One region of the Streptomyces sp. 2A115 genome, then DNA from elsewhere that is predicted to be linked to it. Evidence: riboswitches for the same ligand, from Rfam matches in the RefSeq annotation. Region 1 holds a riboswitch; the other holds the start of a gene.
The links. Region 1 has a riboswitch for glycine ahead of gcvT (glycine cleavage system aminomethyltransferase GcvT). Riboswitches for the same ligand answer to the same signal wherever they lie in the genome.
Positions count from the first base shown of each region.

Region 1 (14,509 bases):
CCCTTCAACTTCCGCTGATCCACTTGCAGTTGACGCGATGTCTTACCCGCGTCCCCCGAAGGAGCGGTTTATCCGGACCTTAAGAAAACCTTAAGGCTACCTTGCTGGAGGGCGCGGGCTATTGCCCCCGCGAGACCTGTTCTCGCAGGTCAGGCGGGTTGTAGTAGGTCTTGAACTGCCTGTGGCATATGCCAGCCGAATCGCGCGGAATGGGAGGTTCCGGGGGGCGTATTCCTTCGGAACGCCCCCAGAGGGGCCCCTGGGCGGCCATGATGGGGGCATGGCGGGGCTGGAGGGTATCGAACAGCCGCGGCGGCACGGGAGTGCGACCGCGGCGCGCTGGTCGCCTGCGGTCGAGGACGAACACGCGCTCAAGGCGCTGGAGTTGTTCGGCAACCCGACGGAGGCGGAGGTGCCGCTTCCCTCTCGTCCCGAGTCGGCGGCCACCGCGCGTCGGCTCGCTCAGGTCGTGATCCTGCGCCACTGGGGGCTCTCGCCGAAGATGACCGAGGATGCCGTGTTACTGGTCTCGGAGCTCGTCGGCAACGCCGTGCGGCACACCGGGGCCCGTGTCTTCGGGCTCCGTATGCGCCGCCGTCGGGGCTGGATCCGGGTCGAGGTCCGCGACCCGTCGCGGGGGCTGCCCTGTCTGATGCCGGTTCAGGAGACGGATGTCAGTGGACGGGGGCTGTTCCTTGTGGACAAACTCTCCGACCGCTGGGGTGTCGACCTTCTGCCTCGCGGCAAGACCACGTGGTTCGAGATCCGGGTCGCGGATCGCTAGCGAAACGCTCCCGCCGGGAGTGCGGAAGGTGCGGGCCGGTCGTGGCTGGTCGCGCGGTTCCCCGCGCCCCTTGAAGGGGCGCTGTGGTCGCCCGGTGACCTGAAGGGGCGCTGCAACTGCCTGCCCGGTGACCTGAAGGGGCGTGCCCAACAACAGCAGGCCAGCCGCCCCCCAACCACCCCCCGACCACCCCCCAACCGACAGCCGGCGCAGCGACCCGCACCGACCGCCAATCGGCCCAATCGCCGCTTTTCCCCGCAAGCGCCCCTTAAATGGTGCGGGTGACCATGACCGACCGCCGCGCGGTCCTCCGGACGGCCACCGGCCTGGCCGCCGCGGGCGCGCTCGCCGGATGCTCAGCGATCGGCGCCGTCACGGGCCCGGCCGCCCGGCCCTCCAGCTCGCAGCAGGCGGACGCGCCCGCGTCCGCCCCCACTCCTCGCACCTTCCCGCATCACCCCACCCAGCTCACCCACGGCCCCCGCACCCACCCGCGCGTCGCACTCACCTTTCACGGCGGCGGCGACCCCGCCACCGCCCGCGCCATCCTCGGCGAGGTCGAGAAACACGGCTCCCACATCACCGTGCTCGCCGTGGGCAGCTGGCTCGACGCCCACCCGGACCTGCCTCGTCGCATCCTCGACGGTGGCCACGACCTCGGCAACCACACCCAGCGTCACCTGGACATCAACACGATGTCCCAGGCCGACGCCCGTGCGGAGATCGTCGGTTGCGCCGAGCGCCTGAGACGGCTCACCGGCTCGATCGGCACCTGGTTCAGACCCTCGCGCACCGCCCGCGCCTCCCCCCTCGTCGAACGCCTGGCCCACCGCGCGGGCTACCCCCACGTCCTCTCGTACGACATCGACTCCCTCGACTTCACCTCCCCCGGCGCCCCGGCCGTCACCCGCGAGGTCACCTCCGAGATCCGTAACGGGTCTGTGGTGAGCCTGCACTTCGGGTACGCGGACACGGTCGCCGCACTCCCCGCCCTCCTGCACGAACTCGACCGCCGCGGCCTGCGCGCGGTGACCACCACGGAGCTGCTGAGCTGATGCACGACACGACACACCGGGACAACATCCACGGGAACGACACCCCCCGGAACGACACCCCCCGGAACAACGCCCGCCGAACCCTCACCAAGCGCGCCCTGAGCGTGGGTGCCGTACTCGTCGCCGTGGCCCTCGCCGGCTGCGGCACCGAGTCGAAGGACCAGCCGGACAAGACGCTCGGCGCGGTCAAACCAGCGAAACCGGCCAGACCCGCCCAGCCCGCCGAGCCCGAGAAACCCCTGGTTCGGGGCCTTCCCGGCATGCCTCCCGTCCTCGACAAGACCGACGTCTACGCCGCCGACCGCCCGGGCAGGCTCTCCCCGGTGGTCAAGGACTTCCCGTCCCGCGTCTACGTCCCCAACACCGAGTCCGACACGGTCACGGTCATCGACCCGAAGACGTACCAGGTCATCGAGACGATCCCGGTCGGCGTACAGCCCCAACACGTCGTCCCCTCCTGGGACCTGAAGACGCTCTGGGTCAACAACAACCGCGGCCACACCCTCACCCCCATCGACCCGAAGACGAGCAAGGCGGGCAAGCCGGTGGAGGTCCACGACCCGTACAACCTCTACTTCACCCCGAACGGCAAGCACGCCGTCGTCATGGCGTCTCTCGACCGTGAGCTGGTCTTCCGCGACCCGCACACCATGAAGCGCCTCAAGACCGAGCCCGTCAGCTGCTATGGCGTCAACCACGCCGACTTCTCGCTCGACGGCCGGTACTTCATCGTCTCCTGCGAGTTCAGTGGCGAACTGCTGAAGGTCGACACGGAGAAGATGAAGGTCGTCGGCCAGCAGAAGCTGCCCTTCGACGGCGCGATGCCGCAGGACGTGAAGATCTCTCCGGACGGCAAGAAGTTCTACATCGCCGACATGATGGCCCACGGCATGTGGGTCCTGGACGGCGACAAGTTCGACAAGCCCAAGCTCCTGCCCACCGGCAAGGGCTGCCACGGCCTCTACGTGAGCCGCGACTCCCGCGAGATGTACGTCTCCAACCGCGGCGAGGGCACCGTCTCCGTCTTCGACTTCACCCAGGACAGGCTGACCAAGAAGTGGCGCCTGCCGGACGGCGGCAGCCCCGACATGGGCGGTGTCTCGGCCGACGGCAAGGTCCTCTGGCTGTCCGGCCGTTACGACTCCGAGGTGTACGCCATCGACACCCGCACCGGCGTCCAGCTCGCCCGTATCCCGGTCGGCAACGGACCGCACGGTCTCGCGGTCTACCCCCAGCCGGGCCGCTACTCGCTCGGCCACACGGGCATCTTCCGCTGAGACAACGGCTGTTGACACGCTGACGTGTTGACGCCCGTCCGGTGACACGCCGCCGTACGAGTGAAGATCCCCGGCCCGCCGCCGCAGAACCGAGATGGTGCTCTCATGATCACAACTCGCCTGCGGCGGCGGGCCGCTGCCGTCGTCCTGTCCCTCGCGGCCGTCTTCGCGACGTCCGCCGCGACGGTCCCTGCCGCGACACCGGTGAAGGCGTCCGCGCCATTCGTCTCGAAGGCCGCCGCACCCGCCTGTCCCCGGTTCGCCGACCCCGTCCACGCCGCCGCCGACCGCCGCGTGGACGTCGACCGCATCACGCCCGAGCCGGTCTGGCGCAAGACCTGCGGCACGCTCTACCGCAGCGACGGCCGCGGCCCGTCGGTCGTCTTCGAGCAGGGCTTCCTCCCGAAGGACGTCCTCACCGGCCAGTACGACATCGAGCAGTACGTCCTCGTCAACCAGCCCTCGCCGTACGTCTCCACGTCCTACGACCACGACCTCTACAAGACGTGGTGGAAGAGCGGCTACAACTACTACATCGACGCCCCCGGCGGCGTGGACGTCAACAAGACCATCGGCGACACCCACCGGTGGGCCGACCAGGTCGAGGTCGCCTTCCCCGGCGGTATCGCGCGGCAGTACATCATCGGCGTCTGCCCGGTCGACAAGAAGACCAGGACCGAGATCATGAGCGACTGCGAGAGCAACCCGCACTACAAGCCCTGGCACTGATGCCGACCGCCCGCCTCGGCGGGCGATGACTTCAGTGGGCTCACCGTGGGCCCACCGTGGGCTCACTGGGCGATGAGCAGCGACTCCGCCCCGACCGGACGGAACCCGGCCGCCTGGAACACCCGTACGCTGCGGGCGTTCCCGGCGGCCTGTTGCGCCCAGACCGGTTCGCCCGCACTGAGATGCCGCGCCGCCGAGGCCAGCACTCGCCCCAGCCCCCGTTGCCGTACTCCTTCGTCCACCTCGATCGCTGTCTCCAGCCGCCCGGCGACCCCGCGCCCCATGACGAGTACGCCCCCGTCCGCGGCCCACACCCGCACGTCGTCCCGCCGCTTGCGGGCCCGGGCGACGCGGGGGTGGTCGGGATCGTCGAGTTCCGCCAGGTCGACCGGAGGCGGACCGGCCAGAGGACCGGCCACCGTCAGCAGATCGATCGTGTCCGTCGTACGCCCCGTACGCTCCATGAACGCCGCCAGGAACCGCGGGTTCATGGTCGCCGCGAGAGGATCGCAGTCGATCCGGCCCAGCGTCTCGCGCACCCACCCCTCGTCCTCGTCCGTGAACACGACGGAGTGCGCGGTGAAGGCGATGACCCCCGCGTCACGATGCCCGTGCTGCGGTACGACGGTGGTGCCACCATCCGGCGGCGGGAAGACCCCGCGAGCCGCCGCATCGAGAATGTCCCCCAGAGCCCTATGCGTCCTCGGCATGCACGTGTCCCCTCCCGCCTCGCCCCGACCGCTTGAGTCTCCACCCACTGGAAGGCCCACACTCACAAACATGATCGATGACGGCACCGGGCTGCTCACCATCGGGCAGCTCTCCCGGAGCACCGGCCTGCCGGTGCGCACCATCCGCTACTGGTCGGACGCGGGCGCCCTGCCGCCCGTGACCCGCTCCGAGGGCGGCTACCGGCTGTACGACGCCGCGTCCGTGGCCCGCCTCGAACTCATCCGTACGCTGCGGGAGTTGGGCCTCGGCTTGGAACACGTACGCAGGGTGGTGGCGGGCGAGACGACGGTCGCGGAGGTGGCGGCCACGCACGTGGCGGCGCTGGACGCGCAGATCCGGGCCCTGAAGGTGACCCGGGCGGTGCTGTCGACCGTGGCGCGACGCGGTTCGACCGCGGAGGAGATGACGCTGATGAACAAACTGGCGCGGCTGTCGGCCGCCGAGCGGAGACGGATCATCGAGGACTTCGTGGACGAGGTGTTCGCCGGCCTCGACGCCGCGGACCCCGCGTTCCGCAACCGGATGTGGCACAACGCCGTCGACCTGCCCGACGACCCGACCTCCGAGCAGGTCGACGCGTGGGTCGAGCTGGCCGAGCTGATGCGGGACCCGGAGTTCCGGGCACGGATGCGGAAGGCGATCGAGTTCAACGTCCGCGGCCGGGGACCGGACACCCCGGAGGGCGACTCGCGCTGGTTCGCCAAGCGCCTGGTCGAGCTGGTGGGCCGGGCCCGCGAACAGGGCATCGACCCCGACGCCCCCGAGGCCGCCGCCGTCCTGGACGAGCTCCTCGGCGACCAGGACAGGACCGAGGTCCTGGAACGCCTGGAGGTGGCCTCCTGGACGGAGGCCGTCCGCTACCGGGAGCTGGCCGCGATCATCAGGGGCCAGGGACCGAGGCCGGCGCACACCGAGGAGTTCGGCTGGGTGGTCGCCGCACTCCGCGCCCAACCGGGCGGTTAACCTGACCCCAGTCAGTACTGCACTTCAGAAGGGGCGGACCCGGTGGCGGACATCGAGGAAGCACGCAAGGCGTTCGAGCGGATCGACGTGGACGGCGACGGGTTCATCACCCCCGCCGAGTTCAAGACCGCTCTCGCCCAGGGCGGGGACTGGAACGTCACCGAGGCGGTGGCCGAGGCCGTCATCGCCGCCCAGGACACCGACAACGACAAGCTCCTCTCGTTCGACGAGTTCTGGGCGCACCTGAACAAGTGAGCCGGGCGGAAGGGGTGTCCGGGTGTGCCGGACACCCCTTCGGCATGTTCAGGACGCCTGCCTCCGGTACTGCCCCGGCGCCACCCCGTACTCCCTCTTGAAGGCCTTGGCGAAGGCGAACTCCGAGGTGTAGCCCGCGTGCTGGGCGATCAGGCGCGCGACGGCGGGTTCCGGCCGGTGACAGGCGAGGTCTTCGAGGGCCTGGACCGCATCCGGGACGCCCACTACCTGATGGAGAGCAACGGCCACGGCGGTGACTGCGTGCGAGGTCTCGTCTGCAACAACTGCAATCCGCATGGCCTTGCGTGGTACGAAGCCCTCCCGCCCGAGCTTCGTACCTTGGAGCTGTTGAACAACTACCTCACCGATCCGCCTGCGATGCGGCTCCGGGCAGAACTCGTCTCGCCGGTGCAGTAGGACGCGTCAGGCCCCCTCGGCCCAATCGCGCAGCGCTTCCTTGCTGGAGAAATCGGCTACGTTCTTGTCCAGCGGGTCGTCGGTGTATTGATGGAAGCGCCATTTCGCCTGGATTCGAGGCTTGCCGGCCGTGACGTAGTCGGCGATCCAGAGGCCGTCGCCCGCGTATGAGGTGTCGTCGACGTTCAGCCAGTAGTTCCTGTTCGCATACAAGATCACCCGATGGTTCGGCCGCAGTTCCTTCACCTTGCGGATGAAGCGGTCCTTCTCGGCGTTACTGGCGTGAGTGCCCTCGCTGGTCGTCTCCCAGTCGACGGCCAGGATGTCGCCCGCCTTCTCCGGGGCCTTGCTGACGAAGTACTCGGCCTGGGCCGTGAGATTGCCGGGCCAGAGGAAGTGGTAGAAGCCGACCACGCAGCCGGCGTCACGGGCACGCTTCGTCTGCGCGCTCAGCTTCGGGTTGACGTAACTGCGGCCTTCCGTGGCCTTGACGAAGACGAAGGACAGTCCGTCGGTGTTGTACGAGGACGACTGGTAGCCGCTTACGTCGATGCCGCGCAGCATGGGAGGTTCCTCCGTGCGGTGAGAGTGGGGGGACGGTGCATCGGTGCCGCACCGGTGTGCAGGTGGGCATCAACTACCTTTGATCTTCCCCCACTTCACCCGTCCCACCCTCGCGCGAGAGCCCAGAGGGCTCAGCACTCGATGATGTTCACCGCCAGCCCGCCGCGAGCCGTCTCCTTGTACTTCACACTCATGTCCGCCCCCGTCTCCTTCATCGTCTTGATGACCTTGTCGAGGGACACCTTGTGGGAGCCGTCGCCGCGCATCGCCATCCGGGCCGCCGTGACGGCCTTGACCGCGGCCATGCCGTTGCGTTCGATGCAGGGGATCTGGACGAGGCCGCCGACCGGGTCGCAGGTGAGGCCGAGGTTGTGTTCCATGCCGATCTCGGCGGCGTTCTCGACCTGTTCGGGGCTGCCGCCGAGGACCTCGGCCAGGGCGCCGGCGGCCATGGAGCAGGCCGAGCCGACCTCGCCCTGGCAGCCGACCTCCGCGCCGGAGATGGAGGCGTTCTCCTTGAAGAGCATGCCGATGGCTCCGGCGGCCAGCATGAAGCGGACCACGCCGTCCTCGTCCGCGCCCGGCACGAAGTTGATGTAGTAGTGCAGGACCGCCGGGATGATGCCCGCCGCGCCGTTCGTCGGGGCGGTCACGACGCGGCCGCCCGCCGCGTTCTCCTCGTTCACCGCCATCGCGTACAGCGTGATCCACTCCATGGCGTGGGCCAACGGGTCGCCCTCGGCGCGCAGTTGGCGGGCCGAGACGGCGGCGCGGCGGCGGACCTTGAGGCCGCCCGGCAGGATGCCCTCGCGGGCCATGCCGCGCGACACGCACGCCTGCATGACGCGCCAGATGGCGAGGAGCCCCTCGCGGATCTCCTCCTCGGTGCGCCAGGCCCGCTCGTTCTCCAGCATCAGGGCGGAGATGGACAGGCCCGTCTCGCGGGTCAGCCGCAGCAGCTCGTCGCCCGTGCGGAAGGGGTACTTGAGGACCGCGTCGTCCAGTTTGATGCGGTCCGCGCCCACCGCGTCCTCGTCGACCACGAAGCCGCCGCCGACCGAGTAGTAGGTCTTCGACAGCAGTTCGGCCCCTGAGGCGTCGTACGCCCACAGCGTCATGCCGTTCGCGTGGTAGGGCAGCGTCTTGCGGCGGTGCAGGATCAGGTCGTCGGAGAAGGAGAAGTCGATCTCGTGCTCGCCCAGCAGGCCTATGCGGCCCGACGACTTGATCCGCTCGACCCGGTCGTCGGCCCCCTCCACATCCACCGTCCGCGGCGAGGCGCCCTCCAGACCCAGCAGCACCGCCTTGGGTGTCCCGTGCCCGTGCCCGGTCGCGCCCAGTGAGCCGTACAGCTCGGCACGTATCGAGGTCACCGAGGCCAGTACGTCCTCGTTGCGCAGTCGGCGTGCGAACAGCCGCGCCGCACGCATGGGGCCGACCGTGTGGGAGCTTGACGGGCCGATGCCGATCGAGAACAGGTCGAAGACCGAGATGGCCACGGGGACTCCTCAATACGGGGTGGAGCAAGGTGAAGCATGGGGCAGGGCCGCGCACACCTTCAGTGTGCGCGGCGCCTCGAGGATCCGTACATTCCGTACGAACTACTTCAGGATGTACGAACCACTTCAGGATGTACGAACCACTTCAGGCCGTGCGAACTACTGCAGGTCGGGGTAGAGCGGGTGTTTGTCGGCCAGAGCGGACACGCGGGCCTTCAGGGACTCCGTGTCGTAGGACGGCTTCAGGGCCTCGGCGATGATGTCCGCGACCTCGGTGAAGTCCTCCGTCCGGAAGCCGCGGGTGGCGAGGGCGGGCGTGCCGATGCGCAGGCCGGAGGTCACCATCGGGGGGCGCGGGTCGTTCGGGATGGCGTTGCGGTTGACCGTGATGCCGACCTCGTGGAGGCGGTCCTCGGCCTCCTGGCCGTTCAGCTCGGAGTTGCGCAGGTCGACCAGGACCAGGTGCACGTCCGTGCCGCCGGACAGGACGTCCACGCCGACGGCCTTCACGTCGTCCTGGACCAGGCGCTCGGCCAGGATCCTGGCGCCGTCCAGCGTGCGCTGCTGGCGCTCGCGGAAGTCCTCGGACGCGGCGACCTTGAAGGAGACCGCCTTGGCCGCGATCACGTGCTCCAGCGGACCGCCCTGCTGACCGGGGAAGACCGCCGAGTTGATCTTCTTCGCCAGTTCGGCCGTGGAAAGGATCACGCCACCCCGCGGGCCGCCCAGCGTCTTGTGTGTCGTGGTCGTGACCACGTGCGCGTGCGGGACCGGGTTCGGGTGCAGGCCCGCCGCCACCAGGCCGGCGAAGTGCGCCATGTCGACCATCAGATACGCGCCGACCTCGTCCGCGATCCGACGGAAGGCCGCGAAGTCCAGCTGACGCGGGTACGCCGACCAGCCGGCGACGATCAGCTTCGGCTGCGCCTCCTTGGCGAGCTTCTCGACCTCGGCCATGTCGACCTGGCCGGTCTCGTCGTCCACGTGGTAGGGGACGACGTTGTAGAGCTTGCCGGAGAAGTTGATCTTCATGCCGTGGGTCAGGTGCCCGCCGTGCGCGAGGTTCAGGCCCATGATCGTGTCGCCGGGCTTGAGCAGCGCGAACATCGCGGCCGCGTTGGCCTGGGCGCCCGAGTGGGGCTGCACGTTCGCGTGCTCGGCGCCGAAGAGGGCCTTCACGCGGTCGATGGCGATCTGCTCGACCACGTCGACGTGCTCGCAGCCGCCGTAGTAGCGGCGGCCCGGGTAGCCCTCGGCGTACTTGTTGGTGAGGACCGAGCCCTGGGCCTCCATGACCGCGACCGGAGCGAAGTTCTCCGAGGCGATCATCTCGAGGGTGGACTGCTGACGGTCGAGCTCGGCGTCGACGGCGGCGGCGACGTCCGGGTCGAGCTCGTGCAGGGACTGGTTCAGAAGCGACATCGGTCAGGAGTCCTTAGCTGCCGGAGAATTCGGTGTACTCGTCCGCGGAGAGCAGGTCCTTCGGCTCCTCCGAGACCCGCACCTTGAACAGCCAGCCGCCCTCGAACGGGGCGGTGTTCACCAGTGCCGGGTCGTCCACGACGTCCTGGTTGATCTCGGTGATCTCGCCCGTGACGGGCGCGTACAGGTCGCTCACCGACTTGGTCGACTCCAGCTCGCCGCAGGTCTCGCCCGCGGTCACCGTGTCACCGACCTCGGGGAGCTGGACGTACACGACGTCGCCGAGGGCGTTGGCCGCGTGCTCGGTGATGCCGACCGTCGAGACGCCGTCCTCGGCGGCCGACAGCCACTCGTGCTCCTTGCTGTAGCGCAGCTGCTGGGGGTTGCTCATGGCCTGAATTCTCCTGTACGCGGGGGAGTGCTGATGACAGTGCTTATGACGCGGGCGTGGTGGTGAGCTGGGCGGATGTGCCCTGTGTCACTTCTGACGCTTGTAGAACGGCAGCGCCACGACCTCGTACGGCTCGTGGCTGCCCCGGATGTCCACACCGACGCCGGCCGTGCCGGGCGCGGAGTGCGCGGCGTCGACGTACGCCATCGCGATCGGCTTGCCGAGGGTGGGGGAGGGGGCGCCGGAGGTGACCTCGCCGATGACCTTGCCCTCGGCGACGACCGGGTATCCGGCACGCGGGACGCGGCGGCCCTCGGCGATCAGGCCGACGAGGACGCGCGGGGGCTCGGCCTCGGCACGGGCGGCGGCCTCGGTGAGGGCCTCCCGCCCCACGAAGTCGCCCTCCTTCTCGAACTTGACGACCCGGCCGAGACCGGCGTCGAAGGGCGTGAGCGAGGTGCTCAGCTCATGCCCGTACAACGGCATGCCCGCCTCCAGGCGCAGGGTGTCCCGGCAGGACAGCCCGCAGGGCACGAGCCCGACCGGGGCTCCCGCCTCGGTCAGCGCCTGCCACAGCTTCTCGGCGTCGGCCGGGGCCACGAACAGCTCGAAGCCGTCCTCGCCGGTGTAGCCGGTGCGCGCGATCAGGGCCGGGACGCCGGCGACCGTGCCGGGCAGGCCCGCGTAGTACTTGAGGCCGTCGAGGTCGGCGTCGGTGAGCGACTTCAGGATGCCGGGGGACTCGGGGCCCTGGACGGCGATGAGGGCGTACGCGTCGCGGTCGTCGCGGACCTCGGCGTCGAAGCCCTCGGCACGCTCCACGAGCGCGTCGAGAACCACCTGGGCGTTGGAGGCGTTGGCCACCACCATGTACTCGGTCTCCGTGAGCCGGTACACGATCAGGTCGTCGAGGATGCCGCCGTCCTCGCGGCAGATCATCGTGTAGCGGGCGCGGCCGGCCTTCACGCTCCCGATGTTGCCGACCAGCGCGAAGTCGAGCAGCGCGGCCGCCTGCGGCCCGGTCACCGTGATCTCGCCCATGTGGGAAAGGTCGAAGAGGCCGGCCCGGGTGCGTACCGCGAGGTGTTCGTCGCGCTCGGAGCCGTATCGCAGGGGCATGTCCCAGCCGGCGAAGTCGGTCATCGTCGCGCCGAGCGAGCGATGCAGGGCATCGAGGGCGGTGCGGCGCGGTTCAACGGGCGTGTTGCTGCTCATCGGTGGGGCTCCCAAGGCATGACGGCGAGGTCGTTCCTCCCCATCTGTCATCGGAACCTGAGAGGTTCACCATGACCGGAAGGGTCGATGGTTTGCACCTTGGGTGGAGCCACAGGTCAGCGGCTCGCTTTTCAGATGTGCCTCGCCCGCGCGGTAATGGGGCCTGAGAGATTCAAGGGAGGGACTTGCTCCTTCGGCGCCCGGGCACTCGTACACGTGCGTGTACAGGTACCCGGAACTCTCCCGCGCGGATTCAAGCGGCCGGTATGCAGTTGGCGCGCACATCATTGCACGCATCCGGGCCGCGCGGCAGGGGAGTCCTCCGCACAGCTTCCGCACAGGGGCCACGGGCATCCACAGTGATCTGTAACGGGCCTGTGGCAGGACAAGAACAGAAACGAGGGGTGCCGCGCATTACCTTCTCTTTACACTCGACGGGGATGGGTCTTCCGACCCCATGGGGAGGACGAACAGGGTGAACAGGACCACGGCGTACGCGACCGGCGCGACCAGTGCGGCCCTCGCGCTGCCCAAGCAACCCGCTGCCCCGACCAAGGAGGCGTGCGGCCCGCTTCCGGCGCCCGTCGTCCGCGATCTGCGGGAGCGCGCGGGACACAGCCCGCACGGCCTCCTCTTCGGCGCGGCCGACCTGGTCGTGGTCACGGGCCTGCCGGGCAGCGGCAAGTCGACCCTGATGCGCCGCGCCGTGACGGGAAGGCGCATCGACTCCCAGGACACCCGCGACCGCTGGGACGGCCGCCTGTCCCGCTTTCTGCCGTACGCGGTCTACCGCCCCCTCGTCCGCGTAGCGCACTACGCGGGCCTGCGCCGTGCCCTGCGCTCCGGCGAGGGCGTCGTCGTGCACGACTGCGGTACACAGGCCTGGGTGCGCAGCTGGCTGGCGCGGGACGCCCGGCGCCGCGGCGGCACCCTGCACCTGCTGCTGCTCGACGTCGACCCCGGCACGGCCCTGGACGGCCAGCGTGAGCGCGGCCGCGGCGTCTCGCGGTACGCGTTCGCGCGGCACCGCGGCGCGGTCGCCCGGCTGCTGCGTTCCGTGGAGAAGGGGGACCTCCCGGACGGCTGCGGTTCGGCGGTCCTCATCGACCGGGCCGCGGCGGACGTGCTGCGGCGGATCGACTTCGGCGACTGAGGCCATCCGGGCCGGCTACCTATGCCGTCCATCGACGCCGACCACCGAGGCCGGCCGCGGAGGCTGAGGGTCCACTTCGGCGACCGGGGATCGACTTCTGCGGCCGAGGGCGCGTACGCGTAATCTCGTCAGCCGCAGAAGGCGGTTCGAGCAGGCGGTAGGCAGATGGACATCCCGGCACAGGGCATCCCGGAACAGGGCTTCACGGCACAGGCGCACCCTCACCCCCATGCGGGCTGGCCCGGCAACGAGCTGGAGGCGGTGCTCGCCGCTTCCCTGGGCGTCGCCTCGGCGGGCGCCCGGATCGTCGAGGTCCTCGCCCGCAGCTTCCTCTGGGTGCCGCTGCCCAACGGCGGCGGACCCCACAGCGGCCCGCTCGACCTGCCGACGATGGAGCTCGACGGGCAGGCGTACGTGCCGGTCTTCAGCTCGGAGCAGCAGTTCCGCCAGGTCGTCGGCGACCACATGGCGTACACGGTCGCGCCCGCCGTCGAGTTCGCGCGCGGGCTGCCGCCCCAGGCGGGCATCGCGATCAACCCGGACGGCACGGTCGGCGTGCCGCTGCCGCCGCTCGCCGTCGCCGAGCTCTGCCGAGCCGGGAAAACCGAACTGGACGGTCCCGCGAGCGGCGGCCGGGTGCGGCTGTTCCAGCCCGACTGGCAGCACGACCCGGTGGACTTCCTGGCCGCGGCCTCGGCGGAGTTCGCGGCGACCGGGGTGGTACTCGCCGCCCGCCGTTGCCTGGCGAGCATCGAGGGCGGAGACCCCGTGATGTTCATCGGCGTCGAGCTGGTCCGCTGGGACGAGGGCGCTCGGGCGCTTCCACTGGAGGCCCTGGGCAGGGCGCTCGGCCGGATCCCCGTGCAACACGCCGTGAACCTCGTATTCCTGGACGTCGCCCAGGACCCAGTAGGCGACTGGCTGCGCGAGAGGGTGCGCCCCTTCTATGTGCAGGCTCACTAGAGCGCCCCGTAAGGGGCGCGGGGCTGTGACATCGTGCGGCTCCGCCTCGGGGCGCGATCAACCCCCAACCACCCGCAGTCCGCGACTACAGAAAGCCCCGAGCTCTCCCCGGCTTTCCCGGCGGAGCGCAACGGTGCTGTCAGGATCGACGCTTAAGCTGGTTTCATGGCCCGGCAGGGCGGCGCCGCGTTCAAGTGCGCGCTGCTTCCCGGGATATTGGACCCGTTTGTCAGGGATGTCGCGAAGGGGCGGTAAAAGGTGAGCGCGAGCGGCACCGCCGCGGCCGGGCAGGTCGAGCACATGCTGCGCCAAGTGACGCCCGGGCGTTACGACGCCTACGAGGCGCTCCTGCGCGCCCTCGCGACCCCGTCGTCCGGCCAGGTCTGGATGCTGCTCTGGCACGGCCAGGCCGGCTCGCCCGACGCCCAGTACGGGAACATGGAGGTGGACGGCTTCGGCTACGCGCCCTGCGTGACCTCCGCCCAGGAGCTCTCGGCCAGCGGCTGGAACCGTTCGTACGAGGTGGTCGACGGCCTCGATGTCGCCCGCACCCTGTACCCCGACCACTTCGGCCTCTGGCTGAATCCGCACGCGCCGGGCGGCGGCGTCGGCATCCCGTGGCTGGATCTGCGCCGTATCGCCACCGGCCTCGAGCGGCAGCCGGCGGGACCGCTCCGATTGTCCGAACCGGGCATCGAGATCCCGCAGTTCTACGCCCTCCTCACGCAGAACGCGCACCGGACCGCCGCCGTGCGCTCCCTGCGCCGCGCTTGGGTGCAGCCCGCGCTCGGTGCGCCCTATCTGGCCATCGGGCTCGATGTGTACGACACCAGCCCGCCCGCCGTGGACTCGGTGCGGGCGATGATGCAGCAGTCCATCGGCGCGGTGCCGGACGGCCTGCCGGTGTCGACCGTCGCGATGTCCGACGAGTACGACCCGGTGGCTCTGTGGATGCGGGCCAACGCGCGGCCGTTCTACGACCGCGAGGCGCACGCCGCACCCGCCGCGGCTCCGGTCGCCGGCGGGTACGGCTATCCGGGTACGTACTGAAGTCCACTGCCCCGGCCATCCGTTCATGCTCTGCTGCCCT
Region 1 is NZ_JBQQCG010000012.1:838-15,346, forward strand. It holds gene ACTWQR_RS13085 (ATP-binding protein) at 176-784, shown strand; gene ACTWQR_RS13090 (polysaccharide deacetylase family protein) at 1,057-1,839, shown strand; gene ACTWQR_RS13095 (YVTN family beta-propeller repeat protein) at 1,839-3,116, shown strand; gene ACTWQR_RS13100 (ADP-ribosyltransferase) at 3,222-3,845, shown strand; gene ACTWQR_RS13105 (GNAT family N-acetyltransferase) at 3,908-4,555, opposite strand; gene ACTWQR_RS13110 (helix-turn-helix domain-containing protein) at 4,626-5,540, shown strand; gene ACTWQR_RS13115 (EF-hand domain-containing protein) at 5,583-5,795, shown strand; partial or broken gene ACTWQR_RS13120 (AraC family transcriptional regulator) at 5,844-5,951, opposite strand; gene ACTWQR_RS13125 (hypothetical protein) at 5,934-6,212, shown strand; gene ACTWQR_RS13130 (glycoside hydrolase family 25 protein) at 6,219-6,776, opposite strand; gene ACTWQR_RS13135 (L-serine ammonia-lyase) at 6,908-8,275, opposite strand; gene glyA (serine hydroxymethyltransferase) at 8,435-9,697, opposite strand; gene gcvH (glycine cleavage system protein GcvH) at 9,711-10,088, opposite strand; gene gcvT (glycine cleavage system aminomethyltransferase GcvT) at 10,176-11,303, opposite strand; glycine riboswitch at 11,338-11,444, opposite strand; glycine riboswitch at 11,445-11,559, opposite strand; gene ACTWQR_RS13155 (AAA family ATPase) at 11,761-12,456, shown strand; gene ACTWQR_RS13160 (enhanced serine sensitivity protein SseB) at 12,622-13,419, shown strand; gene ACTWQR_RS13165 (enhanced serine sensitivity protein SseB C-terminal domain-containing protein) at 13,678-14,469, shown strand.

Region 2 (14,509 bases), on a different contig from region 1:
TGTCCGGCTCGACCGGTGTGTGTTGTCAGGGTTCGTCCTGCCCCACGGGCGGGTCTGTTTCGGTCAAGGGGAATCGCCCGTGAAGTTGTTTGCGAAGTTGTTCGGCAGGAGCACGCGAGAGGGTAGCGACAACGCCACTGCCCGGCATCGTGCTCCGCGCCATGGAGACGCCGAGGAGCAGGGGGATCGCCCGCTGTTCCGCGATCAGGTGGATGGTCCGGGCGGTGACATTTCCGGTGGTCAGGGCGCGCCGTCTGTTGACCCTGCCCAGTCCGGCCGCATAGGTTTCGGGGAACCGTCAGCCTCAAGTACGGGTGGAGGGTTTGCCTCCGACCCGTACGCGTCCAATGCCCCCGCGGGGCAGCCGCGGCAGGAGGATCCGTCCATGTCGGCCCTGGTGTGTACGAGGTGCGGGAACCGCAACGCGGAGGCGAGCCGCTTCTGCTCCAACTGCGGTGCGCCGCTGCGGGCCGGGGCGGTCCCGGAGCGTCCTTCGGAGACCACCTCGACGATCTCCATTTCGGGCATCGAGGCCTACGACGCCGAGGTCACCGGGCAGACGCAGATGCCGATGCTCTCGCCCGAGGCGCAGGCCGCCATCGACGCACTGCCGCTCGGCTCCGCGCTGCTGGTGGTGCGCCGCGGTCCCAACTCGGGCAGCCGCTTCCTGCTGGACGGTGAGCTGACCACCGCCGGTCGTCACCCGCAGAGCGACATCTTCCTCGACGACGTGACCGTGTCGCGCCGCCACGTGGAGTTCCGTCGCGCCCCTGACGGCTCGTTCACGGTGGCGGACGTCGGCAGCCTCAACGGCACGTATGTCAATCGGGAGCGGATCGACTCGGTCGCGCTGTCGAACGGCGACGAGGTGCAGATTGGCAAGTACCGGCTGGTCTTCTACGCGAGCCAGCGGGGCATCTGACCCTCCCCCAGACTCCGTCCGGGGGGACCCCCAGGAAGGTCCATGCTTCGAACACCGAGCGGCGGTGCCGGACACGGTACCGCCGCCGCGGACAACGGGCTGATGAGCATCGGCACGGTGCTGAACGTGCTGCGCGACGAGTTCCCCGAGGTCACCATCTCCAAGATCCGTTTCCTGGAGTCGGAGGGGCTCATCGAGCCGCAGCGGACCCCGTCGGGGTACCGGAAGTTCAGCACGGACGACGTCGAGCGTCTCGGCCACGTACTGAGGATGCAGCGGGACCACTATCTGCCTCTGAAGGTCATTCGCGAGCACCTGGACGCCATGGAGCGCGGTGAGGCGGTGCAGCTGCCGCCCCTGGGGCGCCAGCGTGACGGCGTGGTCCTCGGCGAGCCGGAGGGGCCGACGGCGGCCCGGATCGGCCGGGTCGAGCTGATGGCCGCCGCCGAGATCGGCGAGCAGGAACTCAAGGAGTGGGAGTCGTACGGGCTCATCACACCGTTGCCGGACGGGGGCTACGACGCCGAGGCGGTGACCGTGGCCGGGCTTGTCGTGGAACTCGGCCGGTTCGGTATCGAGCCGCGGCATCTGCGTGCCGTGAAGGCTGCCGCCGACCGCGAGGCCGGACTCGTCGACCAGGTCGTTGCCCCGCTCCGGCGTCACCGGAATCCGCAGACCAGGGCGCACGCGGAGGCGCAGACCAAGGAACTGGCGGGGCTTGCGGTGAAGCTGCACGCCGCGCTGGTGCAGGCGGCGCTAGGGGTGCGGCTGCCGTGACCCCGGGGTCCTGCGGGGCCTGGGATCGGCCGCCCATTCCGTGCCCGACTACCCAAAGGTGCCGAGCACGGCCTAGGGTTGCTGTGTGAACGAGCTCGACGTCGTAGGTGTCCGGGTCGAAATGCCCTCCAACCAACCGATCGTGCTCCTGCGTGAAGTGGGAGGCGACCGTTACCTCCCCATCTGGATCGGGCCGGGGGAGGCGACGGCGATCGCCTTCGCACAGCAGGGCATGGCTCCCGCGCGACCGCTGACCCACGACCTGTTCAAGGACGTGCTGGAGGCCGTCGGCCAGGAGCTGACCGAAGTGCGCATCACGGACTTGCGGGAGGGCGTCTTCTACGCGGAGTTGGTGTTTGCCAGCGGGGTCGAAGTCAGCGCCCGGCCGTCCGACGCCATAGCGCTCGCGCTGCGCACCGGTACGCCGATCTATGGCAGTGACGGGGTCCTTGACGACGCAGGCATCGCGATCCCGGACGAGCAGGAGGACGAGGTGGAGAAATTCCGCGAGTTCCTCGATCAGATCTCGCCCGAGGACTTCGGGACGAACAGCCAGTGAGCTTCTGGTGCCAACGTGCAGTGACTCTCCGGGCCCGTCGGACGACGGGCCGTGCGGCGGCCGTCCCCAGAGCATTCGGCTAGCCTTTCCCCGCGGTGGGACACGGGAAACCACTCTTAGGGTGATTATCACTCGGCGTGCCGAGTGTGGCGGTCGTTGACGCACCCCTGGTGGCTGCCTACCGTCGAGAAGGCAGGTCAAGGACGGAGGTCGGCGTGAGAAGCAGCGGCGACGGTACGGCTGGGGGTGCCCCGGGACGCAGTCTGGGGGAGAGCGGCCCGTACCCGCTTCACGGCAGCGCGGCCGATCACACACAGCGGCCGACGGCGGTACCGGGCGAGGGCGGGGTGGTGTCCGAGGAGGTCGGTTATCGCGGGCCCACGGCCTGCGCGGCGGCGGGCATCACCTACCGGCAGCTGGACTACTGGGCCAGAACGGGGCTGGTCGAGCCGAGCGTGCGGCCCGCCTACGGGTCGGGGACGCAGCGGCTCTACAGCTTCCGGGACGTCGTCGTCCTGAAGATCGTCAAGCGGTTCCTCGACACGGGTCTCTCGCTGCAGAACATCCGCACCACGGTCCAGCATCTCCGCGAGCGCGGGTTCCGCGATCTGGAGCGGATGACGCTGATGAGCGACGGGGCGACGGTCTATGAGTGTTCCTCGCCCGACGAGGTCCACGCGCTCCTCCAGGGGGGTCAGGGCATCTTCGGGATCGCCGTGGGCGTCGTGTGGCGGGACGTGGAGGGTGCGCTCTCGCAGTTGCACGGGGAGCGGGTCGACACGGGCGAGACCCTGGTCGGCCACAATCCGACGGACGAGCTGGCGCGGCGCCGCAATCGCGCGGTCTGAGGCGGCCGCGGCGTCCGGAGGCAGTCCGCAGCCCGAGGTCCGACAGGTGATGCCCCGGTGTACCGGGGCATTGTCAGTGGCGTAGGGCAGCATCGGACATGTGAGAGCCGCGCCCACGATCCTGCATCTCGACATGGATGCCTTCTTCGCCTCGGCGGAGCAGGCAGCCAAGCCGAGCCTGCGCGGGAAGGCGGTCATCGTGGGCGGCCTCGGACCGCGGGGAGTCGTCGCCACCTGCTCGTACGAGGCGCGGGTCTTCGGGGTGCATTCGGCGATGCCCATGGCCCAGGCACGCCGGCTGGCGCCGAACGCCGCGTATCTCGTGCCCCGATTCGGGCTCTACCGGGAGATCAGCGAGCAGGTGATGAAGCTGCTGCGGGACCTGTCGCCGCTGGTGGAGCCGCTGAGCCTGGACGAGGCGTTCGTGGACCTGGAGGCCGGGCAGGCGGCCTGGGACGAGGAGTCGGCACGGCTGGCCGGGGCTAGGCTGCGCGCCGACATCCGGACGGTGACGGGGCTGACCGGGTCGGTGGGACTCGCCGCCTCCAAAATGCTCGCGAAGATCGCCTCCGAGCAGGCCAAGCCGGACGGACTCGTACTGATAGAGCCGGGGACCGAACGGGCACTGCTCGCTCCCATGTCGGTGCGCATACTGCCGGGCGTGGGGCCCGCCACCGGGGACCATCTGCGGCGGGCCGGGATCGCCACGGTCGGGGAGATCGCCGAGGCGGGCGAGGACGAGCTCGTGAGGCTGCTGGGGAAGTCCCACGGGGTCGGGCTGTACGCCATGGCGCTGGCGCACGACGAGCGGCCTGTGGTGGCCGAGCGGGACACCAAGTCGGTGTCCGTCGAGGACACGTACGACGTGGACATCCACGACCGGGTGCGGGTGCGGATGGAGGTGCAGCGGCTCGCCGACCGGTGTGTGCGGCGGCTGCGGGGCGCCAGGCTGTCGGGGCGGACCATCGTCCTGAAGGTACGGCGGTACGACTTCTCGACGCTGACCCGGTCCGAGACGCTGAGGGGCCCCACGGACGACCCGGCGGTAGTGCGGGAGGCGGCCGGGCGGCTTCTGGAGTCCGTGGACACCACGGGCGGCGTACGGCTGCTGGGGGTCGGTGTCTCGGGGCTTGCCGACTACACGCAGGAGGATCTCTTCGCCCAGGCGCAGGCCGCCGCCGAGGAGCTGGAGCACTCGGTCGAGGAGGAGACGGAGCAGCCGGCCGAGGAGCCCGAGGCGCCCGCCGAGCGTCGGTGGAGTGCGGGGCACGATGTACGGCACGGTGAGTTCGGGCATGGATGGGTGCAGGGGAGTGGGCTGGGGCGGGTCACTGTGCGGTTCGAGACGCCCGACTCCGGGCCGGGCCGGGTGCGTACTTTTCGGACGGACGATCCGGAGCTGGAGCCGGCGGAGCCGCTGCCGCTGGTGGCGCGAAGACCTGGGGGCGCGGGGGAGCAGCTGCCGGGACGGGGTGTGTCCGACGCCGAGCCCGAGACGGCGTAGCCCGCAGCCGAGGCGATTCGGGCCGTGCGGGGCGTTTGTGGCGCTCCTTACGGGACGTCGTCCTTGCCTGCCAGGTGACCGAAGTCGTGGTCCGGGAGCGGGGGAGGGGGCGCCACGTCGAGGCCGTAGTGGTGGTAGAGCTGGATTTCCTGCTCGGGAGAGAGGTGGCGGCCGACTCCGAAGTCGGGGGCGTCCTTGATCAGGGCGCGGTCGAAGGGGATCCGCAGGGCGCCGTCGACGAATTCGCTGGGCTCCAGGGGTACGAAGGCGTCTCTGCTGAACAGGCCGGTGCGTATGGCCGCCCACTCCGGCGCTCCGGTCGCATCGTCGAGATAGACCTCGTCGACGGTGCCGATCTTGGAGCCGTTGCGGTCGAACGCCCTGCGGCCTATCAGGTTGCGCGGATCGATGTCGCTCTGCACGGGCCCTCCTGCTGCTCGCAACTCATCCCTAGGCACTACGAAAGAGCACTTTGAGGTGGGCGGCCACTCGGGGGAACCCCGCTGGTACCCTGGGCAACGGCTGCTGACCCCGTGCGGGAGAGTCCTCCAGGCTTCATCGGAGGCGCCGAAGGAGCAAATCCTCCCCGGAATCTCTCAGGCCCACGTACCGCACGGACGAGGTCACTCTGGAAAGCAGAGCGGGTGCCGACGGCTTCCGCTCTCACCGACGGTGAAAGCCGGTGCGCCTTCGTGGCGGACCGGTGAAACTCTCAGGTTGAGATGACAGAGGGGGAGGCCGTCGGGGTACCCGCGCCGTGGTGCCCCTCGAAGGTCGTCAGACCAGGAGGCCTCCTCAATGACCGCCCATCGCATTCCGCTCTCCGAGCTCGAACAGGGGATCCCCTTCGAGCAGCGCCACATCGGGCCCGACACCGAGGCCCGGGCCAAGATGCTCGCGCAGGTGGGATACGGCTCGTTGGACGAGCTGACGGCCGCCGCGGTCCCGGATGTGATCAAGAACGCCGACGCGCTCGAACTGCCGGGCGCGCGCACCGAGGCCGAGGTGCTGGCCGAGCTGCGTTCCCTGGCGGACCGCAACCAGGTGCTGGATTCCATGATCGGGCTCGGGTACTACGGGACGTTCACGCCGCCCGTCATCCTGCGCAACGTCATGGAGAACCCGGCCTGGTACACCGCGTACACGCCCTACCAGCCGGAGATCTCGCAGGGTCGGCTCGAAGCGCTGCTCAACTTCCAGACCGTGGTCGCCGAACTCACCGGACTGCCGACTTCCGGGGCGTCGCTGCTCGACGAGGGCACCGCGGCCGCCGAGGCCGTGGCGTTGTCGCGGCGCATGGGCAAGAACAAGAAGGGCCTGTTCCTGGTCGACGCGGACGCCCTGCCGCAGACCATCGCCGTGATCGAGACCCGTGCCGAGCCGACCGGCGTCGAGGTCGTCGTCGCCGACCTGAGCGACGGCATTCCCGCCGAGCTGGCCGAGCGTGAGATCAACGGCGTGCTCGTTCAGTACCCGGGTGCTTCCGGTGCCGTACGGGACATCAAGCCCGTCGTCGACCAGGCGCACGGACTGGGCGCCGTCGTCACCGTCGCCGCCGATCTGCTCGCCCTGACGCTGCTCACCTCGCCGGGTGAGCTGGGCGCCGACATCGCGGTCGGTACGACGCAGCGCTTCGGGGTGCCGATGGGCTTCGGCGGACCGCACGCGGGATACATGGCCGTGCGTGAGAAGTTCGCGCGGAGTCTGCCCGGCCGGCTCGTCGGCGTGTCGGTCGACGCGGACGGCAACAGGGCGTACCGGCTCGCCCTGCAGACGCGGGAGCAGCACATCCGCCGGGAGAAGGCGACCAGCAACATCTGTACGGCCCAGGTGCTGCTCGCCGTGATGGCCGGGATGTACGCCGTGTACCACGGGCCCCAGGGCCTCAGGTCCATCGCGCGGCGGACCCACCGTTACGCCACGATCCTCGCCGCGGGACTGAAGGCGGGCGGAGTCGAGGTCGTCCACGAGGCGTACTTCGACACGCTCACCGTGCGGGCGCCCGGGAAGGCCGCCGAGACCCTCGCGGCCGCGCGCGAGGGCGGGGTCAACCTGCACCTCGTCGACGCCGACCACCTGTCGCTCGCCTGCGACGAGACCACCACGCGGGCCCAACTGGGCGCCGTCTGGACCGCGTTCGGCGTGGAGGGCGACATCGAGGCGCTGGACGCGACGGCGGAGGACACGCTGCCCGCCGCGCTGCTGCGCACCGACGAGTACCTCACTCACCCGGTTTTCCACCAGTACCGTTCCGAGACGGCGATGCTGCGCTACCTGCGCCGGCTCGCCGACCGTGACTACGCGCTCGACCGCGGCATGATCCCGCTGGGCTCCTGCACCATGAAGCTCAACGGGACCACCGAGATGGAGCCGGTCACCTGGCCCGAGTTCGGGCAGCTGCACCCCTTCGCGCCGGCCGAGCAGGCGCAGGGCTACCTCACGCTGATCCGTGAGCTTGAGGAGCAGCTCGCCGAGGTCACGGGCTACGACAAGGTGTCGCTGCAGCCCAACGCCGGTTCGCAGGGCGAGCTGGCCGGTCTGCTGGCAGTACGCGGCTACCACCGCGCCAACGGCGACGACCAGCGCACCATCTGCCTCATCCCCTCCTCGGCGCACGGTACGAACGCGGCGAGCGCCGTGATGGCCGGGATGAAGGTCGTCGTCGTGAAGACCGCGGACGACGGTGAGGTCGACGTCGAGGATCTGCGCGCCAAGATCGAGCAGTACCGCGACGAGCTGTCGGTGCTGATGATCACGTACCCCTCGACGCACGGTGTGTTCGAGGAGCACGTCGCCGACATCTGCGCGCAGGTCCATGACGCGGGCGGCCAGGTGTACGTGGACGGTGCCAACCTCAACGCGCTGGTGGGGCTGGCCAAGCCGGGCCACTTCGGCGGTGACGTCTCGCACCTCAACCTGCACAAGACGTTCTGCATCCCGCACGGCGGCGGCGGTCCCGGCGTCGGTCCGGTCGGTGTGCGCGCGCACCTCGCTCCGTACCTGCCGAACCATCCGCTGCAGCCCGCCGCGGGGCCGGAGACGGGCGTGGGCCCGATCTCGGCGGCTCCGTGGGGCTCGGCGGGGATTCTGCCCATCTCGTGGGCGTACGTCCGTCTCATGGGCGGTGAGGGCCTCAAGCGGGCCACGCAGGTCGCCGTGCTCAGCGCCAACTACATCGCCAAGCGGCTCGAGCCGCACTATCCGGTGCTCTACACCGGTCCCGGCGGGCTCGTGGCGCACGAGTGCATCATCGATCTGCGGCCGCTGACCAAGGCGACCGGTGTGAGTGTCGACGACGTCGCCAAGCGGCTGATCGACTACGGGTTCCACGCGCCGACGATGTCGTTCCCGGTGGCCGGCACGCTGATGATCGAGCCGACGGAGAGCGAGGACCTGATCGAGATCGACCGGTTCTGCGAGGCGATGATCGCCATTCGCGCGGAGATCGAGCAGGTCGGCTCGGGCGAGTGGGCGGCGGACGACAACCCGCTGCGGAACGCTCCGCACACGGCTGCCGCGCTCGGTGGTGAGTGGGAGCACGCGTACAGCCGTGAGGAGGCCGTGTTCCCGGCGGGAGTCTCGGCCGCGGACAAGTACTGGCCGCCGGTGCGGCGGATCGACCAGGCGTACGGCGACCGGAACCTGGTCTGCTCCTGCCCGCCGCTGGACGCTTACGAGGAGTAGTCGCCCCCGGACATGCGTCAGGGCCGGCCCGGGAGTGCTTCCCGGGTCGGCCCTCGTTTCTGCGGGCGGCCTGCCTGTCGCCCGTGGTGCGCTGTGCGCTCAGGCGGCCGTCATCACCTGGTCGAGGACCCGCGGTCGGTGCGGGGCGATGATCTGGCCGTCCGGCAGAAGCTCACCGGTGTCCTCGAAGAGGAGGACGCCGTTGCACAGCAGGCTCCATCCCTGCTCCGGGTGGTGCGCCACGAGGAGCGCTGCTTCCCGGTCGGCGGAGTCGGCTGTCGGGCACGGTGGCTGGTGCTGGCACATGGATGGGATCTTTCGCTTCGGTGTGAGGTCGGTGATCGATGTCGTGTCTGTCCCGCGGCTCGAAGTGGTGCTCATGGCCGCCCCCCGTTTGTCTGATGGTCCGGAACCCAGTGTTGCCCTACGGGCGCCGATCCGCAGGGATTTCGCGGCAGCGCTCCTCACAGGTTCATGACGCATCACCCGGGCGGACGGTTCATTCCAACTGGGCTGTCCCTTCGGGTGGTTCGCGGTGGTCGGATGGGGCTAGTCCGGACGGGCCGGGCGTGCGCTGTGTCCCGGTGATGTCACTCGGTGCAGCGGCGTGCCCCGCGGCCCGGATGGGGGCGCGGGGCACGGAAGCCGGGGTGCGCTCAGGCGGGTGAGCCGAGCACGGAGCCGGGAGGCGCTCAGGCGGGTGAGCCGAGCAGCGGGGCGGGCGTGGGCGCGGATGTGGGCGCCGGCGTGAGGCGTTGGGTCAGAACGGGGAGCAGATCGGCCACGCGGTGCGGCCGGTGCGCGGCGATGCCGGGCGGCGCGGGCGCCAGCGGCACCAGGAGGTCGGTGGCGGCGGGGTGGCCCTCGGCGCCGTCGGCCTCGTAGTCGCCGTGCAGCCAGAGCGTGAGCATGTAGAGCTCGGGCACGGAGAGCAGACGGGGCTGGTAGGCCTGCGTCATCGTCTCCGCCTGGCGCAGGGCGCGCTCGGTGGCGGTGACGTAGGGGCCCTCGAAGAAGTGCGAGAAGGCCCAGCCGTCGGGGGTCAGCCTGGTCTCGGCGGCCGCCACGGCACGCTCGCCGCAGCGGATGAGGAAGCGCCACCCGGCGAGGCGGGTGGCCGAGGCGCCGTCCGGGGTGATCCGGTCGAGCACGTGGACGGGCAGCGGGAGCTCGGGCGTGGCGGGTCCCTGGGCGGCGCGCAGGGACGGGGTGCGCGCCTCGCGGACGGCGGTGGGAGAACCGAGTGCCGTGAGGACGGTGCGCAGGGCGGGCGCTGGAGCCGGGGGGACATGAAGCGGCATGGTGGGTCGCCTCTCATTCGACAGGCACAGGTGACGCGAGGGCGGGGGCGGACGACGCTGTCAGCTCTCGGGGTCAGAGGGGCGGGTGCGATGACCACGAGCGCCAACTCTCTGCCTCGTTCGCGGAGTTTATACGACACGTGTTCTGACGATGTTTCGTCTAGCCGGTCCGCTTATTAAGCGCAAGAGACAATTGGGTCGCTGTTACGAGCGTTTGGTCCTGGTTCTCCGCGGGTACTCGCCGATGACCTCGGAATACGCAGCCGAAGTGGACGGCCGGTTCTCGTCGGCGTTTTTCACGACAGTGCCGATCGTTGAAACTGCACACTGCCCCATGCCCCGTGAATGTGCCCGGAGGCAGTTGCGTTCAGCGTAGCGCCCGGTCGGCCTGTCCAGGGCGTTATCGATCACATTGCCTGGGCATCATCCCTCGTGACCCGGGACACCAGCGGCCGGTTCGTCGGGCTGCCCAGTCGAGGAGGGACACTTCGATGGGGGAGAAGGTCGAGGCGGTGCCGTTCGCGCTGTCCGATCGCCAGCGCTACCGCGCAAAGCTCCAGCAGTGTCTCGCGGGACTGGCGCGGTTGTTGGCGGAGAAGCGGTTCGACCGTCCCAAGAATCTCATGGGCCTGGAGATCGAGCTGAATCTCGCGGGCCCTGACGGTATGCCGAGAATGATGAATGCTGAAGTACTCGAACGTATAGCGAGCCGTGATTTCCAAACAGAACTCGCCATGTTCAATCTGGAAGTCAACATTGCTCCACACCGGCTCGGCGGCCGGGTATTCGATCGACTCGCCGAGGAGATACGCACCTCGCTCGCATACGCCCACCGGAAAGCGAACGAGGTCGATGCCGGAATCGTGATGATCGGCATTCTGCCGACACTCGCTCGGGACGACCTGGTCTCCGCGAACCTTTCCGACGTGGACCGCTACACACTGCTCAACGACCAGATCGTGGCCGCCCGCGGCGAGGACTTCGCGCTGGACATCGACGGCGTGGAACGGCTCAGCTGCACCTCGGCGTCCATCGCGCCCGAAGCGGCCTGCACCTCCGTGCAGTTGCATCTCCAGGTCACCCCGGGACGGTTCGCCGACGTGTGGAACGCGGCGCAGGCGGTGGCCGCCGCACAGGTCGCGGTCGGCGCCAACTCCCCGTTCCTGTTCGGCCGTGAGCTGTGGCGCGAGTCGCGGCCCCCGCTGTTCCTGCAGTCCACCGACACCCGCCCGCCCGAGCTCCAGGCGCAGGGAGTCCGTCCGCGCACCTGGTTCGGGGAACGGTGGATCTCGTCGGCGTACGACCTCTTCGAGGAGAACCTGCGCTACTTTCCGCCGCTGCTGCCCATCTGCGACGAGGAGGACCCGCACGGCGTCCTCGACGAGGGCGGCACACCCCGGCTCGCCGAACTCGTGCTCCACAACGGCACCATCTACCGCTGGAACCGCCCGGTGTACGGCATCGACGACGGCGTCCCGCATCTGCGCGTCGAGAACCGTGTGCTGCCCGCCGGCCCCACCGTCACCGACGTCATCGCCAACACCGCCTTCTACTACGGCCTCGTACGCGCCCTGGCCGAGGAGACCCGGCCCGTATGGACCCGGCTGCCCTTCGAGGCCGCGGCCGCCAACTTCGAGCACGCCTGCCGGTACGGCATCGAGGCACGCCTGGAGTGGCCACGGCGCGGCAGGTACGGCGGGACCACGCGGCTGCCCGCCGTGCAGCTCGTGCGGGACGAGCTGCTGCCGCTCGCGGCTGCCGGCCTGGACGCGTGGGGCGTCGAACCTGCCGACCGGGACCTCTACCTCGGCGTGATCGAGGAGCGGTGCAGGCGGCGGGCCAACGGGGCCACCTGGCAGTCCAGGACGTTCCACCGGGCGCTGGAGAGCGGCATGGGGCGGGAGGCCGCACTGGCCGCCACGACCAAGCGGTACTGCGAGCTGATGCACCTCGGCGATCCGGTCCACACCTGGCCGGTCGGATTACCGGAGCCCGCGATTCCGATGGGCTGATCGACTGGGCTGACCGGGTGGCCTGATCGGCTCCGGGCCGGGCTGATCAGTTCTGGCTGCCCGCCCCCACGATGGCCTTGAGGATCACCGAGTGGATCTGGGACGGGTCGGTGACCTGGTGGCCCGAGCCGCCGGTCGCCTCCGCGATCTCGTCGAGCTCGTCCCTGTCTGCCTCCGGGCCCACGGCGATCGCGATCAGCGGCACCGGGCGCTCCGGGTCGGTGAGCTTCCGGAGCTCGGCGATGAGGCCGGCGCGCGAGATGCTCCCCGGGTCCTGATTCACGCCGTCGGTCAGCAGCACCACCGCGTTGAACTTGTCCGGCACGTACGAGGCCGCGGCCGCCTTGTACGCCGCCAGCGTGGTGTCGTACAGGCCGGTCGGGCCGTCCGGGACAGGCTTCAGGCCGCTGAAGGCCGCCGACAGCCGGTCCCACTGGGTGCCGTCGCCCGCACGGTCGCCGAGCCGCTCGGTCGGTACGAGGACGCGGTAGTCGCGCTTGCCGTCGAGCTTGGTGGAGAACTCCCAGAGCCCGATCTCGTCCTCAGGGGTGAAGGTGGCCAGGGCCTGCAGCAGCGATGCCTTGGTCACGTCCATACGGGACTGGTCCGTGCCCGGCACCGGCTTCGACATGGACGCGGAGGCGTCGACGACCGTGGTGAGCCGGGCGCTCTGCACCGTGATCGTCCACAGGCCGAGGGCCTCCTCGATCTCCTTGTCCGTGGGCGGTTCGGCCAGCAACTCTCCGTACGGCTGCGGGCTGCGGCCGCCCGCCTGCGTGATCAGTTCCTTCGAGGTGTCGTCCTCCGTGCGGAAACCGTGCTTCGCCAGGATCTTCCGTCCGCCGGGCTCGCCGAGCAGAGTCATGAACCGCAGCGCGGCCCGGCTCTCGTCCGTGGTCAGCGCGGGCTCGTCGACCAGGGCGAACGGGTAGTCGAGCCGTGGTGACCCGTCCTTGGGATAGAAGAGGTCGAGGTCGTCGCCGCTGTCCGCCGACGTGTTGTACGCGAACGCCGCCTGCTCGGAGAGGATCAGCGCCTGGTTGCGCTTCGGGTTGCCCTGCTCGGTGCCGGAGAGGTCGCGCGGCAAAGTGTCCAGGACCTGGCTGTCGCTCTCGGAGATGCGCTGCGAGAGCGCCTTCGCCATGGCCGCCGCCACGGTGTCGCCGTCCGTGGACCTGCTCGCGGCCTGGGTCAGCCGAGTCAGGGCGAGCAGACCGGACGCACTGCGCGACGGGTCGCCCGCGCCGAGCTTCAGGCGGTCACTCGTCGTCGTAGCCCCCGCCAACTCGCTCCAGGTATACGTCTTGTCGGGCCACCCGAGGGATTTCGCAGCCGTCGGGATCATGGCGACGCCGACCGGGGTGAAGGCGACATTCCCCGTCGGTGTCACTCGAGTCGACCTGTCGTCCGCCAGGATCCGGTCCAGCCACACCTCCGAGTCCGGGACCCAGACATCGAAGTCGGTGGCGCTCTCATCCCGCGAGCGCAAGGCGTCCGTGACCTTGTACGCCTCCCGCGCGGTCACCCGGATGTCCAGGCAGCTGCCGTCGGAGGTCACGTCGTTGTCGCGGGCGTAGTCGGCCGCGTCCTTGAGTGCCGGCACGATGCCAGGAGCCGCGGCGATCCTGAGGCGTACCGCGCTGTCCCGGCAGGACGAGCCGAAGGAGAGCGGGCCGCCGTCCAGCGCGACCGCCGTGCCTGCGGCGACGACTGCGAGCGCGAGGATCGTCCCGATCGCCACGCCGCGGCGCCGCGCGCGCCGCCGGGGGCCGGTGACGCCCGTCCGGAACCCGTCAGGCAAGCTGTGACGTCCCATGGCGGTGGTATCCCTCCCCGGTCGGGCCTGGAGCCGTGAAGTGGCCGACTGATATGGCGTGGGGGGAGGTACGGCCGATACGGCGTCCGTCCCCTCGACAGCCTGTCGCGGGCGATCTTCGCAACTTCTTTCGAGACCCTAGCGGGGCGAAGATGGGGATGAGACGGGATTACTCAACTGGAGGCACGAGTGCAGGCGGAGACGGGGCCGGTGGCCGATTCTTTTCCCGATGAGCGGCCGGCACGGCGAATTTTCCGCGATGAAACGCTACTCGTGCTGGGGGTTTCGCTTGGGGCGAGCGGAGTCTCCGCACTGATCAGCTTTGTCGGGTCTGTCACCAAACCGGGAGGTCTGAAGGACCAGGCGGCCACGCTCAACGCCTCGGCCGCCCCCGGCCGCCCGTGGCTCGACCTGGCATGGCAGCTGTTCGGCATCGCGTCGGCGCTGGTGCCGGTGGCCCTTGTCGCGCACTTCCTGCTGCGCGAAGGGAAGGGGTTGCGCACGCTCGGGTTCGACCGCACCCGCCCGTGGCCGGATCTGGCTCGGGGCGCCGGGATCGCCGCGGTGATCGGCAGTTCGGGCATCGCCTTCTACCTGGCGGCACGCGGACTCGGCTTCAACCTCACCGTGGTCCCCGAGGCACTGCCCGAAGTCTGGTGGAAGTACCCGGTGCTGATCCTCTCCGCGATCCAGAACTCGGTCCTGGAGGAGGTCATCGTCGTCGGGTATCTGCTGCGCCGCCTCGACCAGTTGGGCTGGACGCCGGTCACCGCCTTGGTGGCCAGCTCCGTGCTGCGCGGCTCGTACCACCTCTACCAGGGCATCGGCGGGTTCATCGGCAACATGGTGATGGGCGTGGTCTTCGTCTACCTGTACCGCCGCTGGGGCCGCGTCGGACCACTGGTGGTCGCCCACTCGCTCCTCGACATCGGGGCGTTCGTCGGATACGCGCTGCTGGCGGGCAAGGTCGGGTGGCTGCCCACGGCGTGAGCCGGTGGGGAGGGGTGAGCTCAGGGGGCACGCGAAGGGCTTGCGAATGGCAGAAGGGGGCGTCGGCATTCTCGTACGCCCCCTTCGTGCTGTTTA
Region 2 is NZ_JBQQCG010000042.1:5,958-20,466, forward strand. It holds gene ACTWQR_RS30970 (FHA domain-containing protein) at 1-922, shown strand, start outside; gene ftsR (transcriptional regulator FtsR) at 965-1,699, shown strand; gene ACTWQR_RS30980 (bifunctional nuclease family protein) at 1,785-2,258, shown strand; gene ACTWQR_RS30985 (MerR family transcriptional regulator) at 2,474-3,106, shown strand; partial or broken gene ACTWQR_RS30990 (DNA polymerase IV) at 3,207-4,688, shown strand; gene ACTWQR_RS30995 (PRC-barrel domain-containing protein) at 4,658-5,032, opposite strand; glycine riboswitch at 5,137-5,232, shown strand; gene gcvP (aminomethyl-transferring glycine dehydrogenase) at 5,409-8,294, shown strand; gene ACTWQR_RS31005 (DUF5999 family protein) at 8,394-8,600, opposite strand; gene ACTWQR_RS31010 (hypothetical protein) at 8,987-9,595, opposite strand; gene ACTWQR_RS31015 (glutamate--cysteine ligase) at 10,087-11,607, shown strand; gene ACTWQR_RS31020 (substrate-binding and VWA domain-containing protein) at 11,654-13,423, opposite strand; gene ACTWQR_RS31025 (CPBP family intramembrane glutamic endopeptidase) at 13,613-14,413, shown strand; gene ACTWQR_RS31030 (PhzF family phenazine biosynthesis protein) at 14,507-14,509, opposite strand, start outside.
Region 2: another riboswitch for glycine. It lies ahead of gcvP (aminomethyl-transferring glycine dehydrogenase); the one in region 1 lies ahead of gcvT (glycine cleavage system aminomethyltransferase GcvT).